Regions from separate parts of the Promicromonospora sp. NPDC019610 genome, predicted to be linked through region 1. Evidence: riboswitches for the same ligand, from Rfam matches in the RefSeq annotation. Region 1 holds a riboswitch; each other region holds the start of a gene.
The links. A riboswitch is a leader RNA that binds a small molecule or an ion and turns the genes downstream of it on or off. The one in region 1 is predicted to bind S-adenosylmethionine.
Positions count from the first base shown of each region.

Region 1 (5,548 bases):
GCGAGTACGGCGGCATCTGGTGGAACCCGGAGACCGCTGCCAGCGCGTCGGGCAGCTCGCCCGACTCGTGGGGCTACGGCCAGCGCGTCGTGGACGAGGAGGAGTTCCACACCCGGTTCGCCGGGCTGACGGACCCGCTGCTCGACGACCCGCTGATGTTCGGCTACTGCTACACGCAGCTCACGGACGTGTTCCAGGAGGAGAACGGCATCTACCGGTTCGACCGGAGCGTCAAGCTCGACGTCGACCGCGTGCGTGCCGTGCAGGTGCGTCCCGCCGCCTTCGAGAAGGGCGGCGACGAGGCCTCCTGACCTCGCGAGCCGACGTGTCAGACGTACAGGTCACCCGGGTGACCTGTACGCCTGACACGTCTGCCGGACCGTGCACCTTGTAGGTCTCTTTAGTCTTTTTCACCACATAACACCCAGCCCACAGCGGTGCTTGGGGGGTGCACAATAGGCCGGTGACGTACCGGTTCCTCAAGCTCATCCTCTCGATCCTCGTGCTCGTGCTCCTGCGCCCGCGCGTGACTGGGCTGCAGAACATCCCGAAGCGTGGCGCCGTGATCCTCGCGAGCAACCACCTGTCGTTCATCGACTCGCTGCTGATCCCGATCATGGCTCCGCGGCACGTCGCGTTCCTCGCCAAGGCCGAGTACTGGACCGGCAAGGGCATCAAGGGCCGCTTGTCCCGCTGGTTCTTCACCAAGATGGGCGACATCCCGGTGCAGCGGGACGACCCGCGCGCCGGCCAGCGGTCCCTGGAGGACGCCCTCGCGGTGCTGCAGCGCGGCGGTGCGTTCGGCATCTACCCCGAGGGCACCCGTTCCCGGGACGGCAAGCTGCACAAGGGGCACACCGGCGTCGCGTGGCTCGCCCTGACCGGCAAGGCCCCCGTGGTCCCGGTGGCGCTGCTCGGTACGGACAAGGTGAAGCCCATCGGCAAGATGCCGCGGTTCGCCCGGGTCGAGCTGCATTTCGGTACGCCGATCGACCCGTCCCGGCAGATCGCGGCCGGCACGAAGCCCGCACAGGCGCGGCGCGAGCTGACCGAGCAGGTCATGCAGTCGATCCAGGCGATGAGCGGCCAGGAGCGTGCGGACTGAGGCCGGCGTGAGGACGACGTTCGGCCTGGGCGGGCGGGGCTCCTGGCTGGCGATGGTCGCCGGCGTGGTGGCGCTGGGCGCGGTCGAGGTGCTCGTGCTGCACCTCGTCGCGGGCGCGCTGCTCCCCGCGCCCGTGGCACTCGCCGTCGACCTCGTCGTCGGGGTGCTCACGGTCGCCCTGGTGGTTCTCTTCGTCTCACCCCTGTGGGCGCGCCACCGCGTGTCCGACGGCGTGGCCCGGTTCCGGCTGGGCTGGCTGGGCGCGGTCGACGTCGCACCGGGCGACGTCCTCTCCGCGACCGTCCACCGGCCCACCGCGGTCCGCCCCCTGGAGCTCGGTGTCGGGTTCGACGAGGACATCGGCCGGGTCTCGCTGGTGCGTACGACGGCGGCACCCGCCGTCCTGATCGAGCTGTCCCGCCCGGTCGCGGCGCGGGTGCAGGTGCTGCGCGCCGTCCGGGCGACGTCGGTGCTCGTGGGCGTCGCGGAACCGGACGACCTGCTCCGGGCGCTGACCCCCACGCCCGCCTGAGGCACGTGTCAGACGTACAGGTCCCTCGGGGGACCTGTACGTCTGTCACGGCGCTAGAGCCGGGTGATCCGGATCGCGTCGGCCACGACGTACGCCGTGCCCTGGGTCCAGCGGCTGACGGCGACCACGGTGCGGGTGCCCGCCGTCATCGCGTAGGTGCCGAGCGAGAGCCACGCCCCGCCCGCCGCGGACTGGTCCACGCGGATCGTCGACGAGCCCGTACCGGTGTAGACGATGAACGGCGTCGACGTGTTGTAGCCGGCGATCCCCGGGAACCACGCCTCCACCCGGTACGAGCCGCTCGACGGGATCGTGGCCGTGTACGTCGCCAGGTCGCTGACCTCGGCCGGCGTGGCGTAGCGGTAGTCGGCGCCGTACCGCTCGGCCGAGAAGGACGACGTCAGCCACGAGGAGCCGGCGGAGAAGCCCGCCGAGGTGTTGTCGACGATCACCGACCAGCTCGTGCCCGCCAGTGCCGCCGCGACCTCGGACCGCAGCTGCGGCAGCATCGAGTACAGGACGTCGCCCGGGCAGGCCGTCGCCGTGTAGTCCCGGTGCCCGTAGATCTGGGTGGGCGCGATGCCGTACTGGTCGCAGATGTAGGCGCACAGCTCGACCAGCCGGCTCCAGAGCTGCGCGGGCGGCGTGGCGCTCGTGTAGGTGCCCTGGTTCTCGATACCGATCGCCTGGCTGTTCTGCCCGGGGGCGTGCGCGCCCACGACCGTGCCGCTGCCGTTCTGCAGCCGCGACAACGAGCCGTGGCGGCCCTCCATGACGTACCCGCCGCGGCTCACCGTGAGGTGCTGCCCGGTGTCCACCCAGCCGTTGGCGAAGTGCCACTGCTGGATGTCGCGGGCGATCTGGTACCCGGCGGCCTGCGAGTAGTCGGTGACGTTGGCCGACGCGGTGTGATGGATCAGGATCTTGTTCGGGTTGGCCGAGACGGTGTCGATGGTCCCGCGAGCCGCCGCGGCGCCCCAGGTGGCGCAGCTCGCGATGGCCGGCGCGGCCACCTCGACCCCGGCCACGGCGCCGGGCGGCGCGTCCGCGGGCGCCTCGGGGTCGGGGGCCAGGGACGGCGGGGCGTCGGGGCGGCGCCGGGCGCGTTCCCGGCAGGCGCGCTCCCGGCCGGAGTGGGCGCGGCGACGGCGGGCGCGGCGATCGTCGCGCCCGCGGCACCGATGCCGAGGACGACGGCGCCGCGCAGGAGGTCACGCCGCCCGAACGCGGCGTGGCTGTCGGGGCTGCAGTCGGTGGAGCTGTGGTCGTGTTCGTGCACGGTGGGGCCTCCACGGTTCGGTCGCGCTGTGACGTGCCGATTTTCATCCGTAGTATCGGCCGCCACCCTGCCCACCGGGTACATCACATCCGCCCCATCCCAGACCCAAGATGCCCCACCCCGACCCGTTGAGTGCTGGCTATTTGTTGGTTTCGGGCGCGAAAAGCAACAAATAGCCAGCACTCAACGAAGGGGGAGGGGTTAGGCGGCGGCGCGGCCCGTCAGGCCGACGCGGTCCAGGAGGTCCAGGGCCGGGCGGTGCTTGTTGAACGTGTACACGTGCACGCCGGGCGCGCCGGCGTCGAGCACCTCGCGCGCGAGCGCCGCGGAGTACTCGATGCCGTGCGCGTGCTGGGCCTCGGCGTCGACGGCGCCGTCGGGTGCGGTGAGCCGGTCGAGGTCGCGCAGGAGGTCGGCGGGCGCCGCCACCCCGGTGAGCTCCTCGACGCGGCGCAGCCGGCGCGCCTCCGTCGTCGGCAGGATGCCGGCCAGGATCGGGATGGTCACGCCCGCGGTGCGGGCCGCCTCGACGAACCCGGTGTACGAGTCCGCGCGGTAGAAGAACTGGGTGATCGCGAAGCTCGCGCCCGCCTCCTGCTTCTCCAGCAGCCGGCGCACCTCCTGCTCGCGCGTGGTGCCGGCCCCGGGGTTGCCGTCCGGGAACGTCGCGACGGCGATGGCCAGCGGCCGGGCGGCCGAGCGCAGCGCGGTGCTGACGTCGGCGGCGCACCGCCGCTCCTCCACCTGCCGCAGCAGCCGCACGAGGTCCACGCTGGAGCGCACGCCGTCGGACGGCGGGCGCCAGTCCGGCTCGTCGCGCGGCGGGTCGCCGCGCAGGGCGAGGAAGGACCGCACCCCGGCCTCGAGGAACTCCTCGATCACCGCGGACACGTCCTCGCGGGACGCGCCCACACAGGTCAGGTGGGCCACCGGCAGCACGGGCGTACCGCGCAGCAGCGTGGCGAGCACCTCGCGCGCGGTCGCCCGGTCGCCGCCGGCCGCCCCGTACGTCACCGAGACGAAGTCCGGGCGGGCCGCCACGAGCCGCTGCGCCGTCTCCCAGAAGTTGGGCGCGGCGTCGGGCCGACGCGGGGGCATCAACTCGAACGACACCGTGGGGCGGTGCGGGTGTACCTCGGCGACCATGGCTGCTCCATCGAACCTGGCGTGAGCACCTTGCGTCCCTCGTGCCGCGGCGACGCGGCGGAAGGTCGGCAGGTTGCTGCGGTGTCAGGGAGCCAGGACTCTCGACCGCTCTGGATGGGGTTCGCCACCATGCTAAGCGACCGTCCAGCACTGGGACAGAATTCGTCCGGGGGTCGAGACGGCCCGGTCCACGGTGTGTGGACCGGGCCCGCCGGCTACTTCACCGACCCGGCCACCAGGCCGCCCACCAGGCGCTTCTCGATGATCATGAACAGGATCACCACAGGCACGATCGCCACGACGGACACCCCGAACACGTACTGCCAGGACGTCTCGTACTGGCCCACGAACTTGGTGAGCGCCACGGAGAGCGGCTGGTTGCCCGCCGTCGTCAGCAGCACCAGCGAGGCCGCGAACTCGTTCCAGGAGGCGACGAACGTGAACACGACCGCCGTCACGATGCCCGGCCAGACGAGCGGCAGGTTGATCTTCGTCAGGACGGCGAACGTGCCGGCGCCGTCGAGCTGCGCCGCCTCGTCGACCTCCTTCGGGATGCCCGCGAAGAAGCTGTGCATGATCCAGACCGCGAACGACAGGTTGAACGCGGCGTTGACCAGGATCATCGCGACCCACGTGTCGAGGATGCCGATGGCGATGAACTGCCGGAACAGGCCCGACGTCAGCACGGCGGGCTGCACCATCTGGGTCACGATCACGAGGAACAGGAAGAAGAGCCGGCCCGTGAACCGGAACCGCGCCGTGTAGTAGGCGGCGGGCAGCGCCACGGCCAGCACGAGCAGCGTGGCGCACAACGAGATCACCAGGGTGGAGATCAGGTTCTGCGCCAGCGGCGTCTCGGGCGTGGACCACATGGTGACGTAGTTGTCCCAGTGCCACTCCGTGGGGAAGTAGGTGGGGTCGACCGACCTGATCTCGGCCTTGGTCTTCACGGAGCCGAAGAACATGATCAGGTACGGCAGCAGGAAGACCACCAGCACCACGAGCCCGGCGAGCAGCCGGAGCAGCAGCGACCCGAGCGGCACCTGATCCGTCGTGTACTTCCGCACCCGCCGCCGGTTGTCCGACGGCGGCCGGGCCGCGTCGCGCGCGGTGGTCCCCGGGTCGGTGATCGCGGTCATCAGACCTCCTCCAGGGGGCGGACGACCCGCACGTAGACGGCGACGATGGCGATGACCACCAGGAACGCGATGACGGACAACGCGCTGGCCAGGTCGATCTGCCGCTGGTTCTGCATGTACTTGAAGATCATCGTCATGACGGTGTCGGCGTCGTAGCCGGGGATGGACCCCGTCATGACGCGCAGGATCGGCAGCGAGTTGAACACGTTGATGATGTTGATCAGCACCGCCACCGAGATGGCACCCCGCAGCTGCGGCAGCACCACGCTGAAGTAGGTGCGCGCCCCGCTGGCGCCGTCGATCCGCGCGGCCTCCACGGTCTCGCCGGGCACCGTCTGGAGCCCGGC
Region 1 is NZ_JBIRXX010000001.1:324,811-330,358, reverse strand. It holds gene ACH45N_RS01440 (glycoside hydrolase family 2 protein) at 1-311, shown strand, start outside; gene ACH45N_RS01435 (1-acyl-sn-glycerol-3-phosphate acyltransferase) at 464-1,105, shown strand; gene ACH45N_RS01430 (hypothetical protein) at 1,113-1,637, shown strand; gene ACH45N_RS01425 (N-acetylmuramoyl-L-alanine amidase) at 1,691-2,665, opposite strand; gene ACH45N_RS01420 (methylenetetrahydrofolate reductase) at 3,118-4,062, opposite strand; SAM riboswitch class I at 4,067-4,183, opposite strand; gene ACH45N_RS01415 (carbohydrate ABC transporter permease) at 4,278-5,201, opposite strand; gene ACH45N_RS01410 (carbohydrate ABC transporter permease) at 5,201-5,548, opposite strand, start outside.

Region 2 (5,548 bases), 260 kb from region 1:
GCCGCGCTGGACGCCGGGGTGGGCGCCCTGGCCGGGGTGGGGCACGAGGTGGAGCAGACGGTGCTGGCCGAGGCGCCCGAGTACGCCCCGGCGTTCCGGACCCTGTGGATGGGCGGCGCGTCGGCCGTGCCGATCGACGACCCGGAGACGCTCGGCAGGCTGGAGCCACTCACGCAGTGGCTCATCCGGTCGGGCCGCGAGGTGCCCGCGCGGGAGCTCGCCGAGGCGGTGCGCACGCTCACCGGCTTCGAGCGCTCGCTCGTGGCGCAGGTCAGCGCCTACGACGCCGTCGTGACCCCCGCACTGGCGCTCACCCCGCGGCCGATCGGGTGGTACGACGCCGAGGACCCGGAGCGGAACTTCGAGCAGCAGTGCCAGTACACACCCTTCACGTCGATGCTCAACGTCGCCGGGCTGCCCGCGATCACCGTGCCGACCCACTGGACCGCGCCCACCGCCGAGGCGCCGGCCGGGCTGCCGATGGGGGTGCAGATCGTCGGCCGGCCGGGCGGTGAGCTCACGCTGCTGGCGCTGGCGGCGCAGATCGAGGCGGCGATCCCCCGCCCGCGCGCCTTCCCGCTCTGACGGGTCAGACGTACGGGTCCCCGGAGGGACCTGTACGTCTGACCCTTCGGTGGTGGCCGAATCTGGTTCCGCGTCCCTGGCTGCGCGTGGTTGGGTACCCCTAGCGGGTATCTGGACGCGACGGTGCCGACGCGCCGGGACAGGGAGGACGGAGCCATGGCCGAGACGTTCGAGACGACCGCCCCCGCGCGGCCGAGCCGGTGGACCGGGACCTGGCCCACCAACACCGCCTGGATCGTGCTGGGTGTGCTGACGGGCTTCGCCCTGCTGGTGGGCGGGACGGCGATCGTGGGCGGCACCTGGCAGGACGCCGTCGCCGAGGACCCGACCACCGCGATCGGCGTCGCGACGCTGTGCTACCTGGCCGCCGCCGTCACCGGCGTCCGCTGGACGGCCTGGCTCGTCGCCCTCCTGGCGTCCGCGATCCCCGTCGCGTCCGAGCTGCTGGACACGCCGCGCTGGATCGCGTTCGTCCTGGTGGGGCTGGTCCTGGCCGGCATCGGGCTGGCCCGCGGACGTCGGGCGACGTGGCCGCAGGCCGCCGCGATGGCCGGCTTCTTCGGGGTCGCGACGGCGGCCCTGTTCCTGGAGCCGCGTCTCGGGCTGGCCCTCGCGGGCCTCGCCCTCGCCGCGCACGCCGGGTGGGACGTGGTGCACTACCGCCGCGACGTGGTGGTGAACCGTTCGCTCGCGCTGTGGTGCATCGGCCTGGACCTCACGATGGGCGGCATCTGCGTGGCGCTGGCGCTGTAGCCGTCAGTCCTCGTCCGGGAGGCAGCCGAAGGCCTCGTCGAAGCCCAGGGCGGCCGTCGCCAGCAGGCCCGCGAGGCCGGAGCCCTCGGGCACCGGACGCGGGTCGTCGGTCACGACCCACAGCCCGTCGACGACGTCGTACCCGGCCTGCGGACCCTCGTCGACCAGGCGGCCGACGGCGGCGATCAGCCGCTCGATCTCCTCGCCCGCGGTGCCGACGCCGACCGACGCACGCACCGCGCCGGCGTCGAAGCCGAGCCGGCCGAGGAGCGGGTGCGCGCAGAAGCGGCCGTCCCGGACGCCGATGCCGTGCTCCGCGGACAGGTACGCGGCGACGAGGCCCGGGTCGTACCCGGTCACGGTGAAGGTGACGACGCCGACCGGGTCGACGGCGTCGGCCCAGACCCGCACGACCTCGACGCGGTCGATCGCCTCCAGCCCCGACACGAGCCGGCGGCGCAGGGCGTTCTCGTGCGCGACGACCTCGGCCGGGTCGAGCGCTGCCAGCTCCTCGCAGGCCGCCGCGAGCGCCACCGCGCCGATCACGTTGGGCGAGCCGGCCTCGTGGCGGGCGGGCCCCTCGTGCCAGTCGGTGCCGCTCACGCGCACGCGCCGGACGGCGCCGCCGCCCGCGAGGTAGGGCGTGCCCTGGTCGAGCCAGTCGCGGTGGCCCACCAGCACGCCGGCGCCGAACGGGGCGTAGGTCTTGTGCCCGGAGAAGGCGAGGTAGTCCACGCCGGTGGACTCCAGCGAGATGCGGCGGTGCGGCACGAGCTGGGCGCCGTCGAGCACCACGCGCGCGCCGAACTCGTGGGCGACGGCGACGATCTCGGCGATCGGGAGGGACTCGCCGGTCACGTTCGAGGCGCCGGTCAGGGCCAGGAGGGCGTACGGGCGGTCCGCCGCGGTGTCGGCCAGCTCCTCCCGGATCTGGGCGATGGTCTCGGCCACGGTGGCACCGCCGGTCAGCACGGTCGCGCCGGTCGTGCGCTGCCAGGGCAGCAGGTTCGCGTGGTGCTCCACGTCGAGCACCAGCACGCGGCCGGGCTCGCCGTCGGGCTGGGCGGGGACGCAGCCGGCGAGGAGGTTGAGCGAGTCGGTGGTGTTCCGGGTGATGATCGTCAGGTCGTCCTCGCGGGCGCCGACGAACGCGCCGATGGTGCGGCGCGCGGTCTCGTAGAGCGCCGTGCTCACCTGGGAGAGGTAGCCGGCGCCGCGGTGCACGCTGGCGTACAGCGGCAGCACCTGGGTGACCCGGTCGGCGACGGCTTGCAGGGCCGGGGCCGACGCGGCGACGTCGAGGTTCGCGTACGAGACCTGCGTGCCGTCCACGAGGGGGACGAGCGTCCCGCCGCCGACGACGGGGCGCAGCGGGGCGAGGCCGGTCACCGTGGTGGCACGGCTGAGGGTGGGAGCAGACATGGCGTCCTCCAGCACAGTCCTGGGGGAGGTTCCCCCGCGCTTGCCGCACGCGGACTGCGCGCGGCCTGGTCGTCACCCGGGGCACCCCACCGCGGAGGGAGGGTTGCCGGCCAGCGAGCCGGGGCTTGACGCTGGCGCTCATGACCTGCGGCCATCCTGTGCTGCGGGCAAAACACCTGTCAACGCATGTCTCAGATGCTGGTCCCACGATCCGGTCGGCTCGTTCCCTACTGTTTTACTCGGGTTGCCTGTCGAGACACTGTTCCACCCACCGGACACCATGTCGTAGGGTGGGCAACGACCATCCCGAGCGGCCGAGTGACGTGGCACGACGACGCCGCAGCAACCCAGCGTTCCCCGCAGCAGCGGAGGACGGACGAGGGTGCTACCGCCACGACCGATGGAGGAGCATCATGAGCGATCCCGCGCGCGTCGAAGCACGACCGGCCGACGGCTACGCCGGCGACATCACGCCTCAGCAGGCCTGGGACCTGCTCGCCGGCGACCCGGACGCCACGCTCGTGGACGTCCGTACCGAGGGCGAGTGGCGCACGATCGGCATCCCGGACACGGCGTCGCTGGAGAAGCAGCCCGTGTTCTCCGAGTGGGTGCGGGCCGGCGGCGTGCCCAACCCGCGGTTCCTGGAGGAGCTCCGGGCGGCCGGCGTGACCGACGGGCCCCTCGTCTTCCTGTGCCGCTCCGGCCAGCGCTCGATCGCGGCGGCGCGGCTCGCCACGGCGTCGGGCATCGCGCCGTCGTACAACGTGCTGGAGGGTTTCGAGGGTGCGCCCGGGGCCGACGGCGTCCGGGACCAGCAGGGCTGGAAGGTCGCCGGCCTGCCGTGGACGGCGGGCCCCGCGTGACCGTCACCGGCGCGTTCCCGCCCGGCGCGAACCCCGGCGGTTCCGGCCGCAAGCCGCTGCCCGACGGCGTCCGCCCGGCGACGCTCGCCGTGCGCGGCGGCCACCAGCGCAGCGAGTTCCAGGAGACGAGCGAGGCGCTGTTCCTCACGCAGGGCTACGTCTACGACAACGCCGCGGAGGCCGAGGCCGCGTTCAAGGGCGACGTCGACCGGTTCGTCTACTCGCGCTACGGCAACCCGACGGTGCACACCTTCGAGGAGCGTCTGCGCCAGCTCGAGGGCGCCGACGCCTGCTACGCGACCGCCACCGGCATGTCCGCGGTGTTCACGTCGCTGGCCGCTCTCGTGAGCTCCGGCTCCCGGATCGTGGCCGCCCGGGCGCTGTTCGGGTCCAGCGTGGTGATCTTCGAGGAGATCTTCAAGAAGTGGGGCGTGCGCACCGACTACGTGGACGGGCACGTGCTGTCCCAGTGGGAGGACGCGCTCTCGACGCCCGCGGACGTGGTGTTCTTCGAGACGCCCTCGAACCCGATGCAGGACATCGTGGACGTCCGCGCCGTCGTGGACCTGGCGCACGCCGCCGGGGCGGTCGTGGTGCTGGACAATGTGTTCGCCACCCCGCTGCTGCAGAAGCCGCTCGAGCTGGGCGCCGACGTGGTCGTCTACTCGGCGACCAAGCACATCGACGGTCAGGGCCGCGTGCTGGGCGGCGCGATCCTCGGTTCCACGGAGTACATCACGGGCCCCGTGCAGACGTTCATCCGCAACACCGGGCCGTCGCTGGCGCCGTTCAACGCGTGGACCCTGCTCAAGGGCCTGGAGACGCTGCCGGTGCGCGTCGCCGCCCAGAGCGCGAGCGCCCTCGCCGTCGCGCAGGCCCTGGAGGAGCTGCCCGCCGTGGGCACCGTGCGCTACCCGTTCCTCGACTCCCACCCGCAGGCCGACCTGGCACGGTCGCAGATGAGCGGGGGCGGCACCGTCGTGACGTTCGACCTGGCGGTCCCCGAGGGCACGGACGACGACGCCGCGAAGCGGCACACGTTCGCGTTCCTCGACGCCCTGCGGCTGGTCGACATCTCGAACAACCTCGGCGACGCGAAGTCCCTGATCACCCACCCCGCGACGACCACGCACCGCAAGCTGGGCGCGCCCGGCCGGGCCGCCGTGGGCATCGCGGAGACGACCGTTCGCCTCTCGGTGGGCCTGGAGGACGTCCAGGACATCATCGAGGACGTCGAGCAGGCGCTGGCCTCGGCGGGGTAGGCCGTCGAGGTCCGGCGGTCGGCGCGACCGCCGGGCCTCGACGCCTCGTCAGCTCCCGGCCCGGGTGAGGATCCGGGTCGCCTGGGCCTCGTGGCCCTCCAGGAGCGCCACGTCCGACGTCGCGATCGCCCGGGACGCCGCCGGCGGGACACCGGTGGCCGGGTCGAGCACCTCCGTCTGCAGCGCGAGCCGCTGCTCGTCGTGGTGCGACGTGCGGCCGCCCGTGGACAGGCCCCAGCCGAACGGGAACAGCGGGTCGTAGTGCTTGTCCCCGACGTTCACCACCGGGTCGTCGGCGGACCGGGGCCACGAGACGGGCAGCTTGCCCGTGAACCTCCGGTCGCCGAACAGCACGTCCGCGACGCCGGCGCCCTCCGTGCCCGGCAGCCACGACGCGACCAGCGCGTCGATCGACCGGAGCTGGTCGGTGAGCACCTGCGGCCGCCCCGAGACCACCAGGACCACGCAGGTCCTGATCTCGGCGCAGACCTTCTCCACGACCGCGGCGTCGCCGGGCTGCAGCGACATCGACTTCTCCTCGCGGGGCACCCCGCCGTCGGCGGGGTCCCAGGCCCACTCGGGCCCGCCGACGTCGCCGAAACCCTCGGCGTACGGTGTCTCGCCGACGACGACGATGCCGACGTCGGCGCCGTCGGTCGGCGC
Region 2 is NZ_JBIRXX010000001.1:587,372-592,919, reverse strand. It holds gene ACH45N_RS02565 (amidase) at 1-585, shown strand, start outside; gene ACH45N_RS02560 (hypothetical protein) at 742-1,338, shown strand; gene ACH45N_RS02555 (aminotransferase class V-fold PLP-dependent enzyme) at 1,342-2,760, opposite strand; SAM riboswitch class IV at 2,792-2,906, opposite strand; gene ACH45N_RS02550 (rhodanese-like domain-containing protein) at 3,174-3,623, shown strand; gene ACH45N_RS02545 (O-succinylhomoserine sulfhydrylase) at 3,620-4,885, shown strand; gene ACH45N_RS02540 (glycoside hydrolase family 3 N-terminal domain-containing protein) at 4,934-5,548, opposite strand, start outside.
Region 2: linked by a shared signal. The riboswitch ahead of ACH45N_RS02555 (aminotransferase class V-fold PLP-dependent enzyme) and the one ahead of ACH45N_RS01420 (methylenetetrahydrofolate reductase) in region 1 are both predicted to bind S-adenosylmethionine.

Region 3 (5,548 bases), 2.2 Mb from region 1:
CAGCCCGCGCGTGCCCTCGTAGATGCTGGACGCGGCGAGCACGCGCTGGCCGGCCTCCACCAGGCCGAGCAGGGCGACGGTGACGGCCGCCTGGCCGCTGGCCAGGAACAGGGCGTCGGTGCCGCCCTCCAGGGCGGCGATCCGCTGCTCGACGGCGGCCGTGGTCGGGTTGCCGGTGCGCGTGTAGGCGAACCCCTCGCCCGCGCCGAAGTGCCCGGCGGCCTGCTCCCACTCCTCGAACTCGAACCCTGCGGTCAGGTAGACGGGCGTGGCCCGCGGGACCACGCGGGCCGACGGCGCGGAGTCGGACGGGACGACGTCGACCGCGCCGGTGGCACGCCCGGCGTCGTCCCGCCCCGTGCTGCGCGCGTGCACCTGCCGGGTGGCGAAGCCGGTCATGGCCGACCGTCCCGCGTGTCGGCCGGGGCGTCGGTGTCGGCGATGTCGAGGCCGAAGGCGAGCAGGCGCGTCGGCCCCTGCTTCGTCTCGACGACGCGCGTCTCGCGCTCGGGAAGGCGCCCGAAGCCGAGCCGCTCGTAGAGGCGGTGGGCCGCACGCATCTGGTCGCCGGAGTTCATGACGACCCGGCGGGCGCCGCGGTCGCGCGCGAGCCCGATCACGTGCCGCACGAGCGTCTCGCCCACGCCGCCCCCGCGGGCGTCGGGGTGCGTGGCGAGCAGGCGGAAGTCGAGCTCGCCGTCCTGGGCGAGCGCCGACAGCGCCGGCCCGCCGAGCGCCGGGGTGACGACGACACCCAGCACCCGCGTGGCGTCGCCCGCACCCGCCTCGCCGGCCGGTACCGCGACCCAGACCTCGTGCTCGCTCGCCCAGCGGCTGACCGCCCCGAGCGAGTGACGGTAGCTGTCGCTGATCTCGAAGTCGTGCGTGTAGGCGGTCACGAGCACCTCGGCGACGGCCCGGTGCTCGTCGTCCCGCACCCGCCGGACCACGACGCTCGCCGTGCCGCCGACCGTGCCGCTGCCCGAACCTGCCGCCCGGACGTCGTGCGCGATCGTCATGGCGCCGCGCTCGGCGCCGCCGCGGGCTGGTCTGCCCCGGCGGTCGCGGGCTGGTCCGCCTCGGTCGCCGGCTGGTCTGCCGCTTCCGTCGCGGGCAGCCCGGCCTCCTTCCACGCGGGGAACCCGCCGTCGACGTGCGACACGTTCGTGTAGCCGCGGGCCGCGAGCGCCTCGGCGACGGGGCCGGAGCCGTTGACCGAGCCGCACACGACCACGACGGGCGTGTCGAGGGTGATCGCGGGGTGGTCGGACGGCCCGAACAGCGCGTCCAGGTTGGTGCGGTCGGCGAGCGTGGCGCCCGGGATCTCGCCCGCCGAGGCGCGGCCCGCGGCCGAGCGGACGTCGATCAGCAGGGCGCCGGCGGCGACCTTGGCGCCCGCGGCTGCGGGGGTCTGCAGCTCGGGGGTCTGCGGCTCGGGGGTCTGCGGCTCGGGGGTCTGCGGCTCGGGGGTGTGCAGCTCGGGGGTCTGCGGCTCAGGGGTGGTCATGGTGGTCTCCTCCGGGTGGTGCGTGGTTCGTCGGATGGTCAGGCGCTCAGGAGCCGGCCCGTGGGCAGCGCCCGCTCGGCGGCCTCGGCGTCCGACAGCCCGAGCGAGCCGCGCAGCGTGGTCGCCGTCCGCTCGGTGCGGAACAGGCCCGCGTGCTGGAGCGCGGGCACCAGGTGGTCGGTGATCGTGTCGAGGTCGGAGCTCAGCGACGACGGCCGCAGCAGGAACCCGTCGACGGCGCCGACGGTGGTCCAGTCGGCGATCAGGGTCGCGAGCTCGTCGGGCGTGTCGGCGACGACCAGCCCGTCGCCCATGACCGCCGTGCCCTCCAGGGCCTCGACGAGCTCGAGGCGTGCGCGCGCACTGGCCCGCTCCTGCGCGAGCACCACGTAGACCTCGGCGAGCACGCGCAGCTCCTCGGGGTCGCGCCCGGCGGACAGCGCTGAGTCCCGCACGAGCCGGCGCAGCCGCACCGCGTGCGCGGCGTCGGTGACGGTGATCCGCGCGACGTCGGCGGTACGGCCGGCGAGCGCCGCGCTCGCCTCGGAGCGCACGCGGACGACGACGGGCGGGGGCGTCTGCGGCAGGGCGTCGTCCGTGCCGGCGGCCGGGCGGCCCCGGACGGCGAACCGGATGCCGTCGTGGTCCACGCGGAACCGGCCCTCGGCGTCGAGCTCGACCGCGCCCGCCCCGCTGCCGGGACGGCCCGTCCACACCTGGGTCACGGAGCGGATGCCCAGCTCGACCCGGCCGGCCCACGCGTCGTCCGCCTCGGGGAGCTTGCTCTGCCGCACGGCCTGCCAGCCGGCCCGGCCGCTGCTCGCGCGGTCGATGCTGCTCAGCGCGACGGCGGCGTGGGCCGCCTCGACGTGCACCGTGTCGACGGCGGCGACCAGCCCGATGCCGGTCGTGACCCGCGCGGCCCGGGCCGCCGCGACGGCCGTGTCCAGCCGCCCCGTGACCTGGCTGCGGCCCGGGTGGAGCAGGAAGCCCTCGTCGAGGCTGACGAAGTCGAGCAGGCCGCGGTCGGCGGTCCGCACGAGGTGCAGGAACCGCTCGCCGTCGAACGGGCGCGGCGCGACCGGGCCGCGTGCACGGTGCGCGCCCGGACGGGCTCCGGCGGAGGTGAGGTCCACGCCGAGCACGACGGGACGGGAGGAGGTGGAGGCGAGGGACGTGGGCTGCGACGGGTACGGCACGGCGGGGCTCCGTTCGGGCTGCGGCTGCGCGACGGCGCCCGGGGGACCCGGCCGGCGCGCAGGGTGCGCGACGGCGTCCAGGGGTCGCCCGGGAGCGTGGCTGCCAGAGGGCAGGAGTGAGGCGTCCGGTCAGGGACGTGAGGGCCGGAGGCGGCCGGGGCTCGGCGTGCGACGCCGAGAGGAGGTCCGGGCGGCGGGCCGGTGGCGCCTGTGGCGGCCGGTCAGCGCGTCGGGGCTGTCGGGGTCAGCGACAACACATGTGCTCGCGCGGGGCAGCACCAGCCCGCACGGTGACGTTCCGGGTCGGCAGGGACACGTGGACGGCGGGGGCAGCGCTCCGGGTCATCGTCGTTCTCCTCACCTGCTCGCCCAGCGGCGAGCGACGCGTGTTGTCATCCGCCGGCGGCGGTGGACCTGGTCCTCACCCGGGGCACCCACCCGCGCGGGGGGTTGCCGTCCGACCAGCCGGGGCTTCGCGTCGGAACTCATGACCTGTCGAGGCTTTCTACATCTCTCCGATCGGATAAGTGCGGTTGGTCTCGATGTCACAGAAGATACGAATGGAACCCATAGAAGTCAATGATCCTTGCCCAGATCTCACATCCCGGGACCTGGGGGCTCCGGCGTGGAGCGGGCGGGGCGCGCGGCGGGCGGGCTGCGCGGCGGGCGGGCTGCGCGGCAGGCGGGCTGCGCGGCGGGCGGCTGCGGTGGCCGCTCCATGAGTTCGGTCCGTTGCCTCGAGACCGGTCGGTCGATCGACCGATCTCGACGCAACCGACCGATTTCAAGGCAACCGACCGATCTCATCGACGCCGGAGGGCGCGGTAGGCCGGAGGGCACGGAAGGCGGGAGCACACGGAAGGCGGGAGGGTACCGAACGGAGGTGCGCTTCTACCCCGTCATTGGGCCCGGAACCAGGCTGGTTTCGGGCGCAATGACGGGGCAGAAGCGCACTCCGGCGTGCGGCTAGTCCAGGAGGAGTTCAATCTGGGCCAGGGCGGCCGGCTCGGCGAGCTCCAGCCGGACGGCGGTCAGCGGAACGGGCTCGTCGAGCACGAAGGGACGCAGCTGGCCGGGCCAGCGCCACTCCTCGCCGGACCGCTCGTCGAGTACCCGGCCGTCGGCCGCGACCAGTCGCCAGGCAGACGGCGGCTGCCCCGTCCCCGCTCCGTCCGCCGACGCCGCTGCCACCGCCGACTCCGAGGCCGCCGCCGACTCCGAGGCCGCCGCCGACTCCGAGGCCGCCGCCGACTCCGAGGCCGCCGTCTCGGGGGACGGGCCCGAGGTCAGCGTGTAGGCGCGCAGCACCGCGCCTGCCGGGGCGTCTGCTGCGGGCACCCACTCAAGGGTGCCGTCCACCTCCGCCGACGTCGTGAGGTCGCCGTCGGTCAGGTGCGGCAGGACGTCGCCCTCGGCGCCGCGCCAGCCGCCGTCGGCACGCCGCCACGGCCGGTCGGACGCCGGCCGGAGCGCACCGGCAGCATCAGCTCCGACGACGGCGGCGCCGGCGACACCCGCGGAGTCGGTGCCTGTACCTGCGCCAGCGGCACCGGGTGCGCCGGCACCAACCGCGGCACCCGCACCCGCAGCAGCCGGCTCGCCGTCGTCCGCGGGCACACCCCAGCGCGTCGGCACGTCCGACAGGGCGAAGCGGAGGGTCGCTCCCCCGACGAGGTCGGCGTTGTCGACCGACGGCTCGACCACGACCCGGCCAGCACCAGCACCAGCACCAGCACCAGCACCAGCACCAGCACCAGCACCAGCCGACACCTCGAGCCCCGCCACGTACACCCGCTCGGCCGCACCCGGCGCCTCGATCACGAGGTCACCGTCGGGCCGGTGCACCACCGCCCGGTCGAACAGCGGCGACGTGACCGCCCAGCGCGGTGAGCCGATCTCCAGCGGGTACAGCCCGAGGGCGGCCAGCACGTACCAGGCCGACATCTCGCCGTTGTCCTCGTCGCCGTGGTACCCCTGCCCGATGTCGTTGCCGGTCCACAGCCGCGTCAGGATCTCGCGCACGACCTCCTGGGTGCGGTCCGGCCGCCCGGCGACCGACCACGTCCAGGCGATGTGGTGCGACACCTGGTTCGACTGCCCGAGCTGGCCCAGGCGCACGTCACGCGCCTCGAACATCTCGTGGATCGGGGTGCCGTAGCTGCCGGGCTTGTCGGCCCGCTCGGGCGCGGCGAAGAACCGCTCCAGCAGCCGCTCCAGCCCGGCGCGCCCGCCGTGCAGGGCGGCCAGCCCCGCACCGTCGTGCACGGGGTGGAACAGGAAGTTCCAGGCGTCGGACTCGGTGTAGTCGCCGCCCCACGCGTCCGGGTCGAACGGGGCCGGGTCGAAGGCACCGTCCCGGGCGCGGCCGCGGAAGAATCCCGTGGCGGCGTCGAAGAGGTGCACGTACCCGAGCGCGCTCTGCCGCAGGTAGGCGGCCTCGTCGCGCAGGGAACGACGGCGCTCGTCCGGGGTCCCGGGGGCCTCCGCGAGCGCCTGCGCCATCCGGGCCAGCCCGGCGTCGTTGATGTAGCCCTCCAGGCTCCACGACACCGACTCCTCGACGTCCCGCGGCACCCAGCCGTGCGTGAGGGCGAAGTCCTGGCCCTTGCGCCCGACGCCGGACCGGGTGGGCAGCGCCGTGGCGTTGCGCAGCCCGGCGTCGTAGGTCACGAGCGGGTCGGGCAGGTCCACGCCGCGCAGGTACAGATCGGCGAAGGCGACGTCGGACGACGTGCCCGTCATCAGGTCCGCGTAGCCGGGCGACGACCAGCGGGCGACCCAGCCGCCCTCCCGGTACTGCTGCACGAACCCGTCGGCGAGCCGGCCCGCGACCTCCGGGTAC
Region 3 is NZ_JBIRXX010000001.1:2,522,953-2,528,500, reverse strand. It holds gene ACH45N_RS11265 (O-acetylhomoserine aminocarboxypropyltransferase/cysteine synthase family protein) at 1-399, opposite strand, end outside; gene ACH45N_RS11260 (GNAT family N-acetyltransferase) at 396-1,019, opposite strand; gene ACH45N_RS11255 (rhodanese-like domain-containing protein) at 1,016-1,507, opposite strand; gene ACH45N_RS11250 (LLM class flavin-dependent oxidoreductase) at 1,546-2,706, opposite strand; SAM riboswitch class IV at 3,088-3,199, opposite strand; gene ACH45N_RS11245 (GH92 family glycosyl hydrolase) at 3,673-5,548, opposite strand, start outside.
Region 3: linked by a shared signal. The riboswitch ahead of ACH45N_RS11250 (LLM class flavin-dependent oxidoreductase) and the one ahead of ACH45N_RS01420 (methylenetetrahydrofolate reductase) in region 1 are both predicted to bind S-adenosylmethionine.